Regions from separate parts of the Streptomyces sp. NPDC096136 genome, predicted to be linked through region 1. Evidence: riboswitches for the same ligand, from Rfam matches in the RefSeq annotation. Region 1 holds a riboswitch; each other region holds the start of a gene.

Region 1 (5,870 bases):
GGTGACCCGCTCGGCCCGTACCACCACGTCGGTGTCGGGGGCGGAGAACACCGTGGCGTTCTCGACGAGTTCGGCCAGCAGGTGCACCACGTCGGCGACGGCGTGCCCGCGGACGGTGCCGCCCGCCGGGGGCACCACCTTGACCCGCGTGTACTGCTCCACCTCGGCGACCGAGGAGCGCAGCACCTCGCTGAGGTCGATCGGCCGCGTCCACTGGCGCCGGGACGCGGCGCCGCCCAGCACCGCGAGGTTCTCGGCGTGCCGGCGGATGCGGGTGGCGAGGTGGTCGACGTGGAAGAGCTGCTTGAGCAGGTCGGGGTCCTCGACCGTGTCCTCCAGCTCGTCGAGGAGCGAGATCTCGCGGTGCACCAGCGACTGAAGGCGGCGCGCGAGGTTGACGAAGACCTCGACCTTGCGGTCGCTGTCGCTCGGCGCGGCCGGCGCCGCGAGCCGCAGGAGCGTCCCGTGCGCCTGCTCGCGGGCGCCGCGCAGCTCCTGCGCGAGCAGCCAGAACTCGTCCACCCCGGCCGGCCCGGCCTCCGGCGGCGGGGCGCCCCGGCCCGCCCGGACGGGGCGCCCCGGCTGCTCCCCCCGCTCCAGGCGCTCGGCGGCCGTGCGCAGCTCCTGGCGGCCGCGCATGCTGGAGCGCCGCAGCGCCTCGCACCGGTCCCGGACGGCCTTGGCCCCGCGCCGGGCGCCCAGCAGGGCGGCGGCCAGGGCCCCCACGGCCAGCAGGGCGCACCCCGCGAGCACAGGCCACAGCCGCGCGTCGCGCTCCCCGGCTCCCCCGCCGAGCTGCAGGGTGAAGATCACCGCGGCGGTGCCGCTGAGTCCGGCGGCGAGCGTGGGCAGGACGGCGGCGCGGACCAGCTGGGGGCTTATCTGCCGGCCGGGGCCCGTGGCGGCGTGTCTCGACGGGGCGTGGCGGGCGGCGCGGAGTCCGGACATCGGCGTCCTCGGTACGTGGGGCCCGGCCCCCGGTTCCAGTTCCCGGGGTCCGGTGTTGATCACCGGATACCCACGCTAGACCGCACGCTCCCGCGGCCGGTGCCCAGTTGGGGAACTTCGCGGGGCTGCTTCCCGCTCCCGATGGAGCGCTCGCACGACAGCCCGAATGCGCCGGGAGCGCGTACGCCCGTGCAGGTCGGGGCGTACGCGCTCCCGGATTCCGGGGGCCGCGGCCGCGCCCTCAGGAGCCCACGGCCTCCGGTTCGCCGAGTCCGGCCGAGGGCGCCGGGGCGGGCTCGCAGGCGCCCGTCGCGGCGGGGGCCGGGCCGGCGGCGGGGGCCGCGGCGCCCGCGACGAAGGGACGCCACCAGGCCTCGGCCGGGGCGTCGGCCGCGCCCGGCTCGAAGGGCTGGCCCGGGATCGGCAGCGCGACGGCCGCCCCGGCCGCCCCGGCGGCGGCCACGGTGCCCTCGCCGGGCTCGTCCCACGCGTGCGGGGCCAGGTTGAAGGTGCCCCAGTGGATCGGCAGCATGGTGCCGGCCGGAACGCCGCCCTGGAGGTCGAGGTGGGCCCGCATGCCCTCCTCGGGCGTCATGTGGATGTCGGGCCAGTACTCCGAGTAGGCGCCGATCTGGATCATCGTGGCGTCGAAGGGGCCGTGCTCGGCGCCGATCTCCCCGAATCCGGGGAAGTAGCCGGTGTCCCCGCTGTGGAAGATCCGGTGCTCCTCGCCGGCGACCACCCAGGAGGCCCACAGGGTGAACTGCTGGTTGCGCAGGCCGCGCCCGCAGAAGTGGCGGGCCGGGGTGGCCGTGAGCGAGAGGCCGGCGACCTCGGTGGACTCGTTCCAGTCCAGCTCGCGCAGGCGGCCCGCCGGCACGCCCCAGTGCTCCAGGTGCGCGCCGACGCCCAGCGGGACGGCGAAGACCGTGTCGGTGCCGGCCAGTGCCTTGATGGTGGGCAGGTCCAGGTGGTCGTAGTGGTCGTGGGAGATGACCACGACGTCGACCTCGCCGAGCGAGGCCAGCGGCACCGGTACGGGGTGCAGGCGCTTGGGTCCCGCGAAGGGGAAGGGGGAGCAGCGCTCGCCCCAGACGGGGTCGAAGAGGACCCGGCGGCCGTCGATCTCGGCGAGCACGCTGGAGTGACCCATCCAGGTCAGGCGCAGCCCGCCGACGGGGGGCTTGGCCAGCTCGGCCAGGGTGGTGGGGTAGACGGGGATCGGCGCGCCGGGGTTGCGCCGGATCCGCTGCTCCTTGTGGAAGTAGATCTTGGCGAACTCCAGCATCGAGCCGGAAGGCCTGGTCCGGGCCCCCACCGGGTTCTGGAAGACGCCGTCGGCGAAGTTCGGCGAGCGCAGGATGCGCTCCAGCCGCGCGCCGGACGGGTCCGCGCCGAAGGCTTCGGGCCGCAGGGCGCGCAGCCGGGGACGCAGGGGAAGGGAGCCGGTCAAGGCGCCTCCTGGGTAGTGCGGGCGGGGTGGGACGGGCGTAGCCCCGACCATCCCAACGCGCACCGGCTTCCCAGGATTCCGCCCGGCCCCGTCCCGGCGGCCCGCCCGGTCCGGCGGCGGGCCCCCGGAGGGGAACCCGCCGCCGGACCCGCCGCCGGGCCCGGCAGGGGTGCCGGCCCGGCCGGGCGGGCTACAGCGGGAGCAGGTCCGGGCGCTTGGCCTCGACGTTATCGCCGGAGGACTCCCCGCGCAGCCGGCGCCCGATCCAGGGCACGAGGTGCTCGCGGGCCCACTGGATGTTGTCCCGGGTGACGTCCACGGAGCCGCGCGGCGCGGCCGGCGGCCAGGGCTGGTCCGGGTCGGCCGGGACCTCGTAGCCGAGGACCTGCGCGGCGCGCAGCGCGACGCGGGTGTGGCCCTCGGGCGAGAGGTGGAGGCGGTCGCCGTCCCAGGCGCGGCGGTCCTGCACGGTCTTCAGCGACCAGAGGTCGAGCACCGGGCAGCCGTAGCGGTCGGCGATGGCGCGCACGTGGACGTTGTACGTCGCGATCTTGCCGCGCAGGTGCTTGAGGACCGGCACGCCCCGGGTGTCGAAGCCGGTGGTGATCATGACGAGGCCGACGGCACCGGTGAGGTCGGCCACGGCCGCCTCGAACCGGGCCGCCACGTCGTCGGGGTCGCTGCCGGGCCGGATGATGTCGTTGCCGCCCGCGCAGAAGGAGACGAGGTCGGGGGCCAGTTCCTTGGCCCGCGGAACCTGCTCCTCCACGATCTGGTCGAGTATTTTGCCCCGTACTGCCAGGTTCGCGTACCGGAAGTCGTGCTCGTCGCGCTGATCCGCCAGGAGCACGGCGAAGCGGTCCGCCCAGCCGAGATACGAATCCCCGGGTCCCGGGTCCCCCACGCCTTCGGTGAAGCTGTCCCCGATCGCCGCGTACGAGCCGATGGTCTTGAGTGTCGTCTTCGTCGCTGCCACGGGAACCCATCCTTCACCCCCGTCGCCAACCTACGCCAACGTAATGAGGGGTTGACGGACCGTGATCTATACCACGCGGGGGATAAGGAATAAGTACACACGGCGCCGGGACCCCTCCTCGGGTCCCGGCCCCGTGCGCGTGGGCAACTCCGCCGCGTGGGTCGTCAGATGGTGACGCCCTTGGAGCGGAGGTAGGCCAGCGGGTCGATGTCGGAGCCGTAGGACGGGCCCGTGCGGATCTCGAAGTGGAGGTGCGGACCGGTCACGTTGCCGGTGGCGCCGGAGAGCCCGATGGCCTGGCCGGCGGTGACGGTCTGCCCCGTCGAGACGTTCAGCTGGGAGAGGTGGCCGTACTGGGAGTACTTGCCGTCCGCGTGCCGGATGACGATCTCGTTGCCGTACGCGCCTCCCCAGCCTGCGGAAACCACGGTGCCCGCGCCGACGGCCCGGACGGTGGTGCCGGTGCTCGCGATGAAGTCGACGCCGGTGTGGTAGCCGGAGGACCACATGGCGCCGGGCGTGCGGTACTGGGTGGAGATGCCGCCGCTGACCGGGGCGACGAACCCGGCGGCGCTCGCGGGCGCGGACTGCGCGGCGGGCGCGGACTGCTTCATTCCGCGGGACGGGGCGGCGGAGCCCTCCGACCCGGCGGCGCCGGCGGCGCCTTCCGTGCCCGATCCGGCGGCGCCGGCGGCGGACGGAGCGGCGTCGGCCGCACCCTCGTCGGCCGCCGGAGCACCGCTGGAGGACTCCTCGGCCGGCGCCTCAGGTGCCTTCGCGGCGGGGGCCGCGCCCTGCCCGCCGAGGGTCAGGCGCAGGCCCGGGTGGATGAGGGAGGGGTCCTCGCCGACGGCCTCGCGGTTGTCGGCGTACAGCTGCTCCCAGCCGCCGGACATGCCGCGCTCGGCGGCGATGGCGGAGAGGCAGTCGCCCGGCACGACCGTGTAGACGGCGGGGGCGGCGGCGGGCACGGCCGCCCGGAACGCCGCCGGGGCCTGGGCGGGCGCCGCGGCCGGGGCGACGGCGGCCGGGGCGGCCGCGTGGGCGCCGGCGGCGCCCACGAGCGGCAGCGCGAGGGCCGCGCCGCCCGTCCCGGCGAAGGCGATCCCCCGGGATATGGAACGGGACTTCGGACGGCGGTGCTTACCCTTTCCGGGCATGGCGAATTCCTCTCCGGCGCCTGCGAGGTGAGCTGTCGGGTTCGGACTGGAGATGTCCGGCCGTACGGGCGGGTCCGCGGAAGCGGATCACCGGTACGGCTTCACCCCGAGCCGTACCGGAAGGGATCCGGGACGGCGGCCTGCGTGGTTCCCCCGCTCCTGCCGCGTGCGTGATTGGTCGGGTGCGGTTTCCGGGAGGCGGCAGGATGAGGCGGTCCACCCGGATCGCTCGCGAAGGTAATCCAGCGGGACGGCGGCCAACAAGCCGCTAATTCCCTGACGCAATAGCAGGTATGAGGGATCAACGGAATTCCGGTCACCCTGCGTCCATTCCGGACGCGCAACGGCCGCCCCGGCAAAGGAATTCCGATTTCGCGATCAGGCACGCTCGGTCACCGTATGATCTGGCTCACGGGCTTCGACCCGATCTCGCGTCCACCTACGGCAAGTTGGTCCCAACCAGAGCAATTCGGACACGCGGCACCACGCGGAGGAGAACACGTGACCCAGCAGATACCCCAGGACCTCCCGGCACGGAACGAGCACGCGCCCGAGATGACCGGAGTGCGCAATTTCCGCGATGTGGGCGGTTTGCCGACCACGGACGGACGGAGGGTCAGGTCGGGACGACTGTATCGAAGCGGACATCTGGCGCATGCCACCGAAACGGATGCAGAGTTCCTCGCCTCGCTCGGACTGCACACGGTCTTCGACTTCCGCAACCACGCCGACCGGGCCGCGGAGGGCCCGGACGTGGCGCTGCCGGGCGTGCGCAACGTCAACATCCCCCTCTCGGACCCGGCCGACGGCGGACAGTTCTGGAGGACGGTCCGCGAAGGGGGCCTGGACCGGCTCCGCGGCCTCCTGGGCGACGGCAGGGCGGCCGCCCGCATGGCGGAGTCGTACCGCGAGATGATCCGCGACCGCACCGCCGAGCACGGACGGGTGCTGCACGCGCTCGCCGAGGACAGCGTGCCGGCCCTGCTGCACTGCGCGGCGGGCAAGGACCGGGCGGGCCTGTCGATCGCCGTGACCCTGCTCGCCCTCGGGGTCGACCGCGAGGCGATCGTGGCGGACTACCTGGAGTCGAACGCCCCGCACAACCGCTACCGGCTGCGGCGCGCCGACGACACGCCCGAGACCCGCGACCCCGAGGTGACGGAGCTGCTGGCGCCGCTGTTCGACGCCCGCGCCGAGTACCTGGTGGCCGCCTACGAGACCATCGACACGCACTGGGGCGGGATCGAGCGCTACCTCGCCGAGGGCCTCGGGCTCGCCCCGGCGGCGCGGGAGCGGCTGCGGGACCGGCTGCTGGACTGACCCGCGCCCCGGC
Region 2 (5,870 bases), on a different contig from region 1:
GATGTCCGCGACGGTGCGGTAGGCCCGCACCCCGTCCAGCAGGTCCCCCTCCATCCCCGCAGCCCTGGCCTCGTTCACGGCGTAGAGGTGCCCGCGGAAGCCGCCGTCGCGCAGGTTGCGCAGCGCGGCGGCGCCCACGCCGGAACCGGAGCGGCTGACGCCGATCACCGCGACGGAGCCGGGGGCCAGCAGCCGCTGGACGGAGCGGGCCTCGGCGCGCTGCTCGCGGGCGCGCTGGACGGCGAGGGACTCGGCGGTGGGTTCGAGGTCGAGGGTGAGGTGGACGGAGCCGTCCTCGAAGCTGCGCTTCTGCTGGTAGCCGACGTCCGTGAACACCTTGATCATTTTGGTGTTGGCGGGCAGCACCTCTGCGGCGAAGCGCCGGATGCCGCGCTCCCGCGCCACGGCTCCGATGTGTTCGAGCAGGGCGGAGGCGACCCCGCGGCCCTGGTGGGCGTCCTGGACCAGGAAGGCCACCTCGGCCTCGTCGGCGGGGGCGGAGGCGGGCCGGCCGTCGGGGCCGATGCGGTCGAAGCGGACGGTGCCGATGAACTCCCCGCCGATGGTGGCGGCGAGGCCGACGCGGTCGACGTAGTCGTGGTGCGTGAAGCGGTGCACGTCGCGGTCGGAGAGGCGGGGGTAGGGGGCGAAGAAGCGGTAGTACTTCGACTCGTCCGAGACCTGCTCGTAGAAGCTGACCAGCCGCCCGGCGTCCTCGGTCGTGATGGGGCGGATCCGGGCGGTGCCGCCGTCGCGCAGCACGACGTCCGCTTCCCAGTGGGCCGGGTACGAGGGGTCCGACGCGGTGGTCATGGGGCCAGCCTAAGGGCAGGATCCGGCCGGGCGGCCGGGCGGCTCCGACAGGCCGGGCGGCGCGTACGCCTGGAATGAGGCGTACCGGGACGGATCAGTGCAAAGCTGAGCAGGGCCGAACGGCCGCTGGGTCGGGCCGGAGGCCGGTCCGAGCATTCCGGGTGACGTGAGAGACTGGTCTAGACAACCACGAGAACCTGAAGGGCATCACCATGGCAGAGCGCCGCGTCAACGTCGGGTGGGCCGAGGGCCTGCACGCTCGTCCCGCCTCGATCTTCGTCCGCGCGACGACCGCTTCCGGCGTCCCCGTGACCATCGCGAAGGCCGGCGGCGACCCCGTCAACGCCGCTTCCATGCTGGCGGTCCTGGGCCTGGGCGCCCAGGGCGGCGAGGAGATCGTCCTCGCGTCCGAGGCCGACGGCGCGGAGGTCGCGCTGGACCGCCTCGCGAAGCTGGTCGCGGAGGGCCTGGAGGAGCTCCCCGAGACGGTCTGATCCCTTCGTCTCCGGCCGAAGCCGCGGCCCCGCCGTCCCGGGGGCCGCGGCTTCGCGCCGTCCCGGTCCCGGTCCCGGTCCCGGCGATAACCGCTCCGGCGGAAATGCGTATCGGTGGGGCCCGCGCGGACGGAATTGGCCGGAACGCACCGGCGCGACCGAAAGGGAATTCCACCGCGGGCCCCCTTTTCTACGCGCCCCGCGTTAATTCCGGCCACCTGCCGTGTTTACGGCACGTTGCAAAGTCCTCACCTTCGGCCGGAACACGCCCGACGCCCGTTCCGCGTGCAGCGCGGCCAGCGCGCGGGCCCGTTCGGCGTCCCCCCGCGCCACCGCGTCCACGAGCGCCCCGTGCTCCGCCCAGGAGTCCACCGGCCGCACCGGCGCCCCCACCTCGTACATCCAGGCGATCTTGCGCCGGGTCTGCGTCAGCAGCGCGATCAGCCCCGGACTGCCGGACGCCTGGGCCAGGGTCTCGTGGAACCAGCCCCCCAGCGCCCGCAGGTCCTCCCCCTGCGCCCGCCTGGCCCGCTCCTGGCCCAGCCGCACCAGCCCCCGCAGCACCTTCAGGTGCGCCTCGGTGCGCCGCCGGGCCGCACGGGAGGCGGCCAGCGGCTCCAGCAGCATCCGCAGCTCCAGCAGATCGGCCGCCTCCTGCTCGCTCGGCTCCGCCACGCACGCCCCCGCGTGCCGCCGCGTGGTGACGAACCCCTCGGACTCCAGCGTGCGCAGCGCCTCGCGCACCGGCACGCGCGAGACCCCGTACCGGCGGGCCAGCACCTCCTCGGTCAGCCGGCCGCCCGGCCCGAAGAAACCGGAGACGATATCGTCGCGAATGGCTGTGCACACCGCGTGCGCCGGAATACGCAAGGCCGGACCTCCGCTGGTTTCGTTCCGATCGAACGTGCCGCGTCTGCGACTCTATTGCACCACGTGGGGATTTCCGAGAAAGCCCGAAAATCCGGAACGGGGGACGGGCGGAAACGGCGGAAACCCGTGGAACCGGTGGAACGCGGAGAACCGGCGGAACCCGGGGAACGGAGAAGGCCCCGGCTCGGGGAGCCGGGGCCTTCTTCGAAGAGGGAGGGGTCAGATGCCGACACCGTGCTGGCGCAGGTAGGCCAGGGGGTTGATGTCCGTGCCGTAGGTGGCGCCGGTGCGGGCCTCGAAGTGCAGGTGCGGGCCGCTGGAGTTGCCGGTGGAGCCCGACAGGCCGATCTGCTGGCCGGCGGTGACCGTCTGGCCGACCGAGACGCTCAGCGAGTCCATGTGCCCGTACTGGGTGTAGGTGCCGTCGTTGTGGCGGATCACGACGTTGTTGCCGTAGGCGCCGCCCCAGCCGGCCTCGACGACGGTGCCCGCACCCACCGCGTGGACGGTGGTGCCCAGGTCGGCGTGGAAGTCGATGCCGGTGTGGCTGCCGGAGGACCACATGCCGCCGCCCGCGCCGTACTGGGTGCTGACGTAGGAGCCGGTGATCGGCGCCACGAAGGTGTTGAGGCGCTTGCGGGCCTCTTCCTCGGCGGCCTTCTCGGCGGCCTCGCGCTCGGCCTTCTCCTTGGCCTCGGCCTTCTCCTTGGCCTCGGCGGCGCGCACCTTGGCGTCGGCCTCGGCCTGCGCCTGGGCCGCGACGGCCTCGGCGGCGCTCTGCTGGGTCTCGGCCTGGGTCTCGATGTCGTCCTGGAGGCCGTCGGCGACGACGACGGCGTTCAGCGCGCCGGTGTCCTCGAGGGAGGGGCCGCCGTGGGAGTCGGCCGCGAAGGCCGGGGCCGCCAGGGTGCCGACCACGCCCGTGGTGGCGAGGGCGGCTATGCCGGCGTAGCCGGCGGTCTTGCGGCTCAGACGGCTCGAACCGCGGTGCTTACCGGAACCGGCTGCACGACTGCCAAACGCCATGGCGGGGGTGATCCTTTCCTTCCCTCTCGCCTACCGGGTTAGCTGACGGGTTCGGAGCAGGAAGGTCTCCTACGGGCCCCCTCTGACGAGGCGGTCCGATTCACCCCAGGGACTGATGTGGGTCCCCGGCTCCCCAGGCTCGCGCCTGACGGGGACTCGGCGATCGCTGCCCGGTGCCGCGGGTGCGGCTGGCACAAGTGACGGACAGCACGCCTGACGCTAGGCGGATCATCAGTCAATCGCCAAACAGACGCGCGGATTTGTTGCGTACGCCACACCGCATATCTGAAACCACACCACCAAACGGACAAAGGGGGCCCGGTGGATGCTCCACCGGGCCCCCTCGGCACAGGCCGACCGCCGGTCAGTTGCCGGTCGGCCTCCGGTCAGTTGGTGACGACCGTGACCTCACCGATGCCGAGGGCCAGGACGGGCTCCTCGATCTGCGCCGCGTCGCCCACGAGGATCGTGACCAGCCGGTCCACCGGGAAGGCGTTCACGACCGCCGAAGTGGCCTCCGCCGTACCGGTTTCGGCCAGCCGCGCGTACAGCCGCGCCTGGTAGTCGTCCGGCAGCTCCTGCTCGACCTGGTCGGCCAGCGTCCCGGCGACCGAGGCGGCGGTCTCGAACTTCAGCGGGGCCACGCCCACCAGGTTCTGCACCGCCACGTCCCGCTCGGCGTCCGTCAGCCCCTCGGCGGCGAGGGTGCGCAGCACCTGCCACAGGTCCTCCAGCGCCGGACCGGTGTTGGGGGTGTCCACCGAGCCGCTGATGGCGAGCATCGAGGCGCCCTTGCCGTCGGCCGTGGAGCGCAGCACCTGGCCGAAGGCCCGCACGCCGTACGTGTAGCCCTTCTCCTCGCGCAGCACCTTGTCCAGACGGGAGGTCAGGGTGCCGCCGAGGCAGTAGGTGCCCAGGACCTGCGGGGCCCAGACGATGTCGTGCCGGTCGGGGCCGATCCGGCCGATCAGCAGCTGCGTCTGGACCGCGCCGGGCCGGTCCACGATGATCACGCGGCCCGTGTCGTCGGCCGTCACGGGCGGCACCGGCCGGGGCGCGGCGGTGCCGCCCGTCCAGGCGCCCAGGGTGTCGGCGAGGACGGCGTCCAGGTCGATGCCGGTCAGGTCGCCGACGACCACCGCGGTGGCGGTGGAGGGGCGCACGTGGGCCTCGTAGAAGGCGCGTACGGCGGCGGAGTCGATCCGCGCGACCGTCTCCTCGGTGCCCTGGCGCGGGCGGGACATGCGCAGCGTGGCCGGGAAGAGCTCCTTGGAGAGCTCCTTGGCGGCGCGGCGCTGCGGGTTGGCCTGCTCGTGCGGGATCTCGTCCAGCCGGTTGCGCACCAGCCGGGCGACCTCGCCGTCGTCGAAGGCGGGCGCGCGCAGCGCCTCGGCGAGCAGCCCCAGGGCCTTGGGCAGGCGGGAGGCCGGGACCTCCAGGGAGACGCGCAGGCCGGGGTGGTCGGCGTGGGCGTCGAGGGTGGCCCCGCAGCGCTCCAGCTCGGCCGCGAACTCCTCGGCGGAGTGCTTGTCGGTGCCCTCCGACAGGGCGCGGGCCATGATCGTGGCCACTCCGTCGAGGCCGTCGGGCTCGGCGTCGAGCGGGGCCGCGAGGTTGACCTCGACCGCGACGACCCGCTGGCCGGGGCGGTGGCAGCGCAGCAGGGTCAGGCCGTTGCCGAGGGTGGAGCGCTCGGGGGCGGGGAAGGCCCACGGCGTGGGCTCGCCGGCCTGCGGCTGCGGGTGGAAGTCCATCGTGACGGCTGCGGTGTCGCTCACTGCTCCGCCCCCTCGTTCTCGTCGCTCTCGTCGTTCTCTTCGGCACCGGCCAGCGGCTCGTAGACCAGGACCGCGCGGTTGTCGGGGCGCAGCCGGGCGGCGGCCACGGCCTGCACCTCCTCGGCGGTGACGTCCAGGACGCGCTGGACGGCCGTCAGCGCCAGCTGCGGGTCGCCGAACAGCACCGCGAAGCGGCACAGTTCGTCGGCGCGGCCGGCGACGGTGCCCAGCCGGTCCAGCCATTCGCGCTCCAGCTGCGCCTGGGCGCGCTCCATCTCGTCGGCCGTGGGGCCCTCGGCGGCGAACCGGGCGAGCTCCTCGTCCACGGCCGCCTCGATGGCGGGCACCTCGACGCCGCTGGAGGTCTTGACGTCCAGCCAGCCCATGGAGGGCGCGCCCGCCAGGCGCAGCAGGCCGAAGCCGGCCGCGACGGCGCTCTGGTCGCGGCGGACCAGGCGGTTGTGCAGGCGGGACGACTCACCGCCGCCGAGGATCGTCAGCGCCACGTCGGCGGCGTCGCACGCGCGGGTGCCGTCGTGCGGCAGGCGGTAGGCGGCCATCAGCGCGCGGGCCGGGACCTCCTCCACGATCTCCTCGCGGAGCTGCCCGCCCATGGTCTCGGGCAGGGTGCCGTCGCGGGGCGGCTGCTTGCCGTCGTGCGCCGGGATGCTTCCGAAGTACTTCTCGACCCAGGCGAGGGTGCGCTCGGGGTCGATGTCGCCCACCACCGACAGGACGGCGTTGTTGGGCGCGTAGTACGTGCGGAAGAAGTGCCGGGCGTCCTCGAGAGAGGCGGCGTCGAGGTCGGCCATGGAGCCGATCGGGGTGTGGTGGTACGGGTGGCCGTCGGGGTAGGAGAGGGCCGTCAGGCGCTCGAAGGCCGTGCCGT
Region 3 (5,870 bases), on a different contig from region 1:
TAGAAGAACTTGACCGCGTGCTCGGCCCGTCTCTCCACCACCGCGAAGCTGCTTTTCAAGATCCTCACATCCACAGGACGGAAGTAGGAATGTCCGACAAGCGGCCGTCAAGTGATGGCCGATCTGCGGACAGCCGCGACGAACCGGCCATAAGGGATGGCCGGTAGCGAGCCGGGATACCGTCGACGGGTGCACGAGCAGACTCCCGACACCCCGCCCGCCCCCTCCGTCCCCCCGGCGCCGACCCTCTTCGACTGGGAGTTCGCCACCGACCCCTACCCCGCCTACGCCTGGCTGCGCGAGCACTCCCCGGTGCACCGCGCCCAGCTCCCCAGCGGGGTCGAGGCCTGGCTGGTGACCCGGTACGCCGACGCCCGCCAGGCCCTCGCCGACCAGCGGCTGAGCAAGAACCCGGCGCACCACGCGGAGCCGGCGCACGCCAAGGGCAAGACCGGGATCCCCGGGGAGCGCAAGGCGGAGCTGATGACCCACCTGCTCAACATCGACCCGCCGGACCACACCCGGCTGCGCCGGCTGGTGTCGAAGGCCTTCACCCCGCGCCGCGTCGCGGAGTTCACCCCGCGCGTGCAGGAGCTGACCGACCACCTCATCGATCAGTTCGCGGGGAAGGGGGAGGCGGACCTCATCCACGAGTTCGCCTTCCCGCTCCCCATCTACGCCATTTGCGAGATGCTCGGCGTACCGCGCGAGGACCAGGACGACTTCCGCGACTGGGCCGGGATGATGATCCGCCACGGCGGCGGTCCGCGCGGCGGGGTCGCCCGGTCGGTGAAGCGGATGCGCACCTACCTCGGGGAACTGATCCACCGGAAGCGGGATGATCTGGGCAATGACCTCATCTCCGACCTGATCCGGGCGAGCGACCACGGCGACCACCTCACCGAGGCCGAGGCGACGGCGATGGCCTTCATCCTGCTCTTCGCCGGCTTCGAGACGACCGTGAACCTCATCGGCAACGGCGTCCATTCCCTCTTCATGAACCCCGACCAGCGCTCCCTCCTCCAGGACTCCCTCGCGGCGGGCGAGACCGCCCTGCTGGAGACGGGGATCGAGGAGCTGCTGCGCTACGACGGCCCGGTGGAGCTGGCCACCTGGCGGTTCGCCACCCGGCCGCTGACCCTCGGCGGGCAGGACATCGCCGTCGGCGACCCCGTCCTGGTGGTCCTCGCGGCGGCCGACCGCGACCCCGCGCGCTTCGCCGACCCGGACGCGCTCGACCTCTCGCGGAGTGACAATCAGCACCTCGGATACGGCCACGGGATCCACTACTGCCTGGGCGCCCCGCTCGCCCGCCTGGAAGGCCAGACGGCGCTCGCGACTTTGCTGAAGCGTCTGCCGGATCTGGAACTTGCCGTTCCCCCTACGGACCTGCGCTGGCGCGGCGGACTCATCATGCGGGGGCTGCGCACCCTCCCCGTCCGCTTCACAGTTCCGAACGCCTGAGGCGCGGGCGAAGCCCGGCGGGGCGGCGGAACTGACCGGAATTCAGTCTTCGGCCCAACTTGTGACATCCGTTCGAAGGGGGCTAGGTTCTGCCGTTACCCCGCCGTTATACGAAAGGTGCAGGCACATGCTTCCCGGGAACGGCCGCCACAGACGACCCCGTCAGGTCCCCGCCATCGTCGTCACCGCCGGAGTCACCGGCTCCGCGCTGGCACTGCCGCTGCTCGCCGCCACGGGCGCGAGCGCGGCCGACACCGCGACGTGGGACAAGGTCGCCGACTGCGAGAGCGGCGGCACGTGGAGCGCCAACTCCGGCGGCGGGACCTACGGCGGCCTCCAGTTCACCCTGGACCAGTGGAAGAACGCGGGCGGGCTCGAATTCGCGGAGCGTCCCGACCTGGCGAGCCGCTCGCAGCAGATAGCCGTCGCCGAGCGCGTGCTGGACTCCCAGGGGCCCGAGGCGTGGTCGCTGTGCTCCGCCTCGGCGGGGCTGTCCAAGAACGGGCCGAAGCCCGACGTGGACACGGGCAAGACCCCCGGGCCGGTCGCGCCCAGCCCGGTCCGGCCCGACTTCTCGGTGCCCGACACCGGCAAGGGGAAGTCCTCCACGGACTTCGGGGCGCCCACCCCGGCGCCCGGCGCGCCCGGCCCGAGCGTGCTGCCGGACTACCCGCTGGGTGCCACCAGCGGACTGCCCGTCATGCCGGAGCCGGACTACCCCGTGCCGCCCACCCCGACCACCGGCCCCACCGTCCCGCCCACCGGCGGGGCGAACCCGGGCAACGGCCAGGGCAACGGGAACGGCCAGGGGAACCAGGGCAATCAGGGCAACTCGAACAACCAGGGCAACCCGGCCAATCCGACGGCCCCGGGCACCCCGACCGCCCCGGTCGACCCGACGGCCCCGGCCACCCCGGGCGCCACTCCCTCCCCTTCGGCCACTCCCGCTTCCGGCGCATCGGAGGGCAACGGCAAGCACCGCGGCCCCGCCGCGATCGAGGTGCCCGCGGCCCCTGGCACGGCGTCAGCCGCCGCCGCGGAGCCCGTGTACACCGTGAAGCCGGGCGACAACCTCGCGGCCATCGCGGACGCCAACGGCCTCAAGGGGGGCTGGAGCGCCCTCTACAAGGCCAACGAGCAGGTCATCGGCACGGACGCGGACCTCATCAAGCCCGGCCAGAACCTGGATCTAACCAAGAAATAGGGGTAGTTCGGGCACCCAATAAGGGTTGAATGTCCGTTATCGGCAAGTGAGACATGCATCTCTTCCGGACAACTGGCGTGTCTCATTCCGGAACTTCCGCAAACCCCGCTCCGACCTGCGCAAACGCACTCCGAAGGAAGGCAAGTAGGCCGGTTTCTCCCCAAAATCACACGTTGAACATCGGGGAGAGACCTGCCTACCTTCTGAGTCGCCCGCCACCGCGGGCTCCTTCGACCGCATCGCCGAATCCTGCCGGCGGCCGGAGGGAACAGTCGTCGCGCAAGCGCCGTTGGCAGGAGCGGGGGAACCAAGGTAGGTGCCGGGAAAGGCCGTTGAGAGACGGTCCGCGTACCGGCTAGGGGTGAAGACGCGCAACTGCGCGACCGGGCAACTCATCCGCCCGAACCCGACAGCTCACCTCGAAGGCGTCGGTGAGGAGAACTCCATGCTGCTTTCCGGCAAGGGCAAGCACCGCCGCGGCTCCAAGGCCGTCCGCATCGTCACGCTCGCCGGTGTCGCCGGTGTGGCCGTCGCCGCCCCGCTGATGGCCGCCGGCTCCGCCAGCGCCGCCACGGTCTCGGAGTGGGACAAGGTCGCCTCCTGCGAGTCCGGCGGCAACTGGTCCATCAACACCGGCAACGGTTACTACGGCGGCCTCCAGTTCTCCGCCTCCACGTGGGCCGCGTACGGCGGCAAGGCGTACGCCGCGCAGGCCAACCAGGCCAGCAAGTCGCAGCAGATAGCCATCGCCGAGAAGGTCCTCAAGGGCCAGGGCAAGGGCGCCTGGCCGTCCTGCGGCGTCGGCCTGTCCAACTCCGCCTACAACGGCGGCGGCTCGACCACCACCCCGGCCAAGCCGAAGCCGGAGACCAAGCCGGCCCCGGCCAAGCCCGCCCCGGCGAAGCCCTCCACCCCGAAGGCCGACACCGAGACCAAGAGCACCGGCTCCGGCTCCGGCAACTGGACCCCGTCCAAGCCGGCCCCGGCGAAGCCGTCCGCGCCGAAGACCGGCACCCCGGCCACCGGCAACGGCTCCTACACGGTCCAGGAGGGCGACACCCTCGGTACCATCGCCGATGCCAACGGCGTCAAGGGCGGCTGGCAGAAGCTCTTCGACCTGAACAAGGACACCGTCAAGGACGCCGACCTCATCTTCCCGGGCCAGAAGCTGAAGCTCAGCTGAACTCCCGCGTAACACCCGCACGCCGGCCCCCGGGGCCGGTGCGCGGGTGGGCACCACCCCCGGCACGGCCCGTGGCATCGACGCCCGGCGCGCATCCCTTTTGCGCGCCGGGCGTCGTCATGTCCGGGCCGCGCCCGCGCGCCGCACGGACCGGGCCCCGCACGCCCGGCCCGCGCCCCCGCATGCCCGGCGCCGGGGCCCGGGCGCCCGCGCCGCCGGAGGGCATGGCGCGTCAGCGGACCGTCCAGGCTCGACTTTTCCCGGGTCCTATGTCCTGGAAGGCGGGTATTCGGCCCCTTTTTCGTCCCAGGACCCGGGCGGTCGGCTGGCCGACCGCCCGGAGCCGGTTAGGCTCTAGTCGGCGAGGCCGTCCCAGGCCCCACGCCACCGCACACCCAGCGTCACATCCCAGAAGGAGATGCTCGTGCCGTCCATCGACGTCGTCGTAGCCCGGGAAATCCTGGACTCCCGAGGCAACCCCACGGTCGAGGTCGAGGTGGGCCTCGACGACGGCAGCACCGGCCGTGCTGCCGTTCCGTCCGGCGCCTCCACCGGTGCCTTCGAGGCCATCGAGCTCCGTGACGGTGACCCCAACCGTTACATGGGCAAGGGTGTCGAGAAGGCCGTCCTCGCGGTCATCGAGCAGATCGGCCCGGAGCTCGTCGGCTACGACGCCACCGAGCAGCGCCTGATCGACCAGGCCATGTTCGACCTCGACGCCACCGACAACAAGGGCTCCCTCGGCGCCAACGCCATCCTCGGCGTCTCCCTCGCCGTCGCGCACGCCGCGTCCGAGGCCTCGGACCTCCCGCTCTTCCGCTACCTCGGCGGTCCGAACGCGCACCTGCTGCCCGTTCCGATGATGAACATCCTCAACGGCGGGTCGCACGCCGACTCCAACGTGGACATCCAGGAGTTCATGATCGCCCCGATCGGCGCGGAGTCCTTCTCCGAGGCGCTGCGCTGGGGTGCCGAGGTCTACCACACCCTCAAGAAGGTCCTGCACGCCAAGGGCCTGTCCACCGGCCTGGGCGACGAGGGCGGCTTCGCCCCGAACCTGGAGTCCAACCGCGCCGCGCTCGACCTCATCATCGAGGCCGTCAAGCAGGCCGGCTACACCCCGGGCAAGGACATCGCGCTCGCGCTCGACGTCGCCGCGTCCGAGTTCTACAAGGACGGCAAGTACGAGTTCGAGGGCCAGTCCCGCTCGGCCGCCGAGATGACCGACTACTACGCCGAGCTCGTCGAGGCGTACCCGCTCGTCTCCATCGAGGACCCGCTGTTCGAGGACGACTGGGCCGGCTGGAAGACCATCACCGACCGCCTGGGCTCCAAGGTCCAGATCGTCGGCGACGACCTCTTCGTCACCAACCCGGAGCGCCTGGCCCGCGGTATCGAGGAGGGCTCCGCGAACGCCCTGCTCGTCAAGGTGAACCAGATCGGTTCGCTGACCGAGACCCTCGACGCCGTCGAGATGGCCCAGCGCAACGGCTTCAAGTGCATGATGTCCCACCGCTCCGGCGAGACCGAGGACGTCACCATCGCCGACCTCGCCGTCGCGGTGAACTGCGGCCAGATCAAGACCGGCGCCCCGGCCCGCTCGGACCGCGTCGCCAAGTACAACCAGCTGCTGCGCATCGAGGAGATCCTCGACGACGCCGCGGTGTACGCCGGGCGCAGCGCCTTCCCGCGCTTCAAGGGCTGAGTCCTCGCCTAGCCTCCCTACGTCCCCGCACTCGGTCCCGTACCGTGTGCGGGGACGTATTGCGTAGCGCGCACCAGGGGAGGCGGACCCATGGCCGGGAACCGGGATCGGTTCTCCACCTTCTCCACGGCGACCAGGCTGCGGCAGCTCGGCGAGCGGACCGCGGCCCACGTCTACCGCTCGCAGTCCCGCCGGCAGGTGCGCCGCAGCCGGCTCACCGGCCGGGCGGCGCTGCTGGTGCTCGTCCTCTGTACGCTGGTCGTCGCCCTCGCGTATCCGATGCGCCAGTACGTGTCCCAGCGCTCGGAGATCGC

What was found. Region 1 has a riboswitch for cyclic di-AMP ahead of ACIRBY_RS16940 (peptidoglycan DD-metalloendopeptidase family protein). Riboswitches for the same ligand answer to the same signal wherever they lie in the genome.
Region 2: it holds a riboswitch for cyclic di-AMP, as region 1 does, so the genes downstream of both, ACIRBY_RS30310 (M23 family metallopeptidase) here and ACIRBY_RS16940 (peptidoglycan DD-metalloendopeptidase family protein) in region 1, are expected to answer to the same signal.
Region 3: it holds a riboswitch for cyclic di-AMP, as region 1 does, so the genes downstream of both, ACIRBY_RS18775 (transglycosylase family protein) here and ACIRBY_RS16940 (peptidoglycan DD-metalloendopeptidase family protein) in region 1, are expected to answer to the same signal.

The regions. Positions count from the first base shown of each region.
Region 1 is NZ_JBIWFZ010000007.1:59,232-65,101, forward strand. It holds gene ACIRBY_RS16925 (sensor histidine kinase) at 1-948, opposite strand, end outside; gene ACIRBY_RS16930 (MBL fold metallo-hydrolase) at 1,190-2,401, opposite strand; gene ACIRBY_RS16935 (SGNH/GDSL hydrolase family protein) at 2,592-3,377, opposite strand; gene ACIRBY_RS16940 (peptidoglycan DD-metalloendopeptidase family protein) at 3,542-4,537, opposite strand; cyclic di-AMP (ydaO/yuaA leader) riboswitch at 4,542-4,728, opposite strand; gene ACIRBY_RS16945 (tyrosine-protein phosphatase) at 5,039-5,857, shown strand.
Region 2 is NZ_JBIWFZ010000019.1:124,414-130,283, reverse strand. It holds gene ACIRBY_RS30325 (GNAT family N-acetyltransferase) at 1-813, opposite strand, end outside; gene ACIRBY_RS30320 (HPr family phosphocarrier protein) at 1,026-1,307, shown strand; gene ACIRBY_RS30315 (GntR family transcriptional regulator) at 1,512-2,177, opposite strand; gene ACIRBY_RS30310 (M23 family metallopeptidase) at 2,397-3,203, opposite strand; cyclic di-AMP (ydaO/yuaA leader) riboswitch at 3,216-3,375, opposite strand; gene ACIRBY_RS30305 (M16 family metallopeptidase) at 3,590-4,957, opposite strand; gene ACIRBY_RS30300 (M16 family metallopeptidase) at 4,978-5,870, opposite strand, start outside.
Region 3 is NZ_JBIWFZ010000008.1:85,459-91,328, reverse strand. It holds gene ACIRBY_RS18790 (globin domain-containing protein) at 1-68, opposite strand, end outside; gene ACIRBY_RS18785 (cytochrome P450) at 190-1,464, shown strand; gene ACIRBY_RS18780 (transglycosylase family protein) at 1,592-2,668, shown strand; cyclic di-AMP (ydaO/yuaA leader) riboswitch at 2,943-3,111, shown strand; gene ACIRBY_RS18775 (transglycosylase family protein) at 3,114-3,851, shown strand; gene eno (phosphopyruvate hydratase) at 4,270-5,556, shown strand; gene ACIRBY_RS18765 (septum formation initiator family protein) at 5,647-5,870, shown strand, end outside.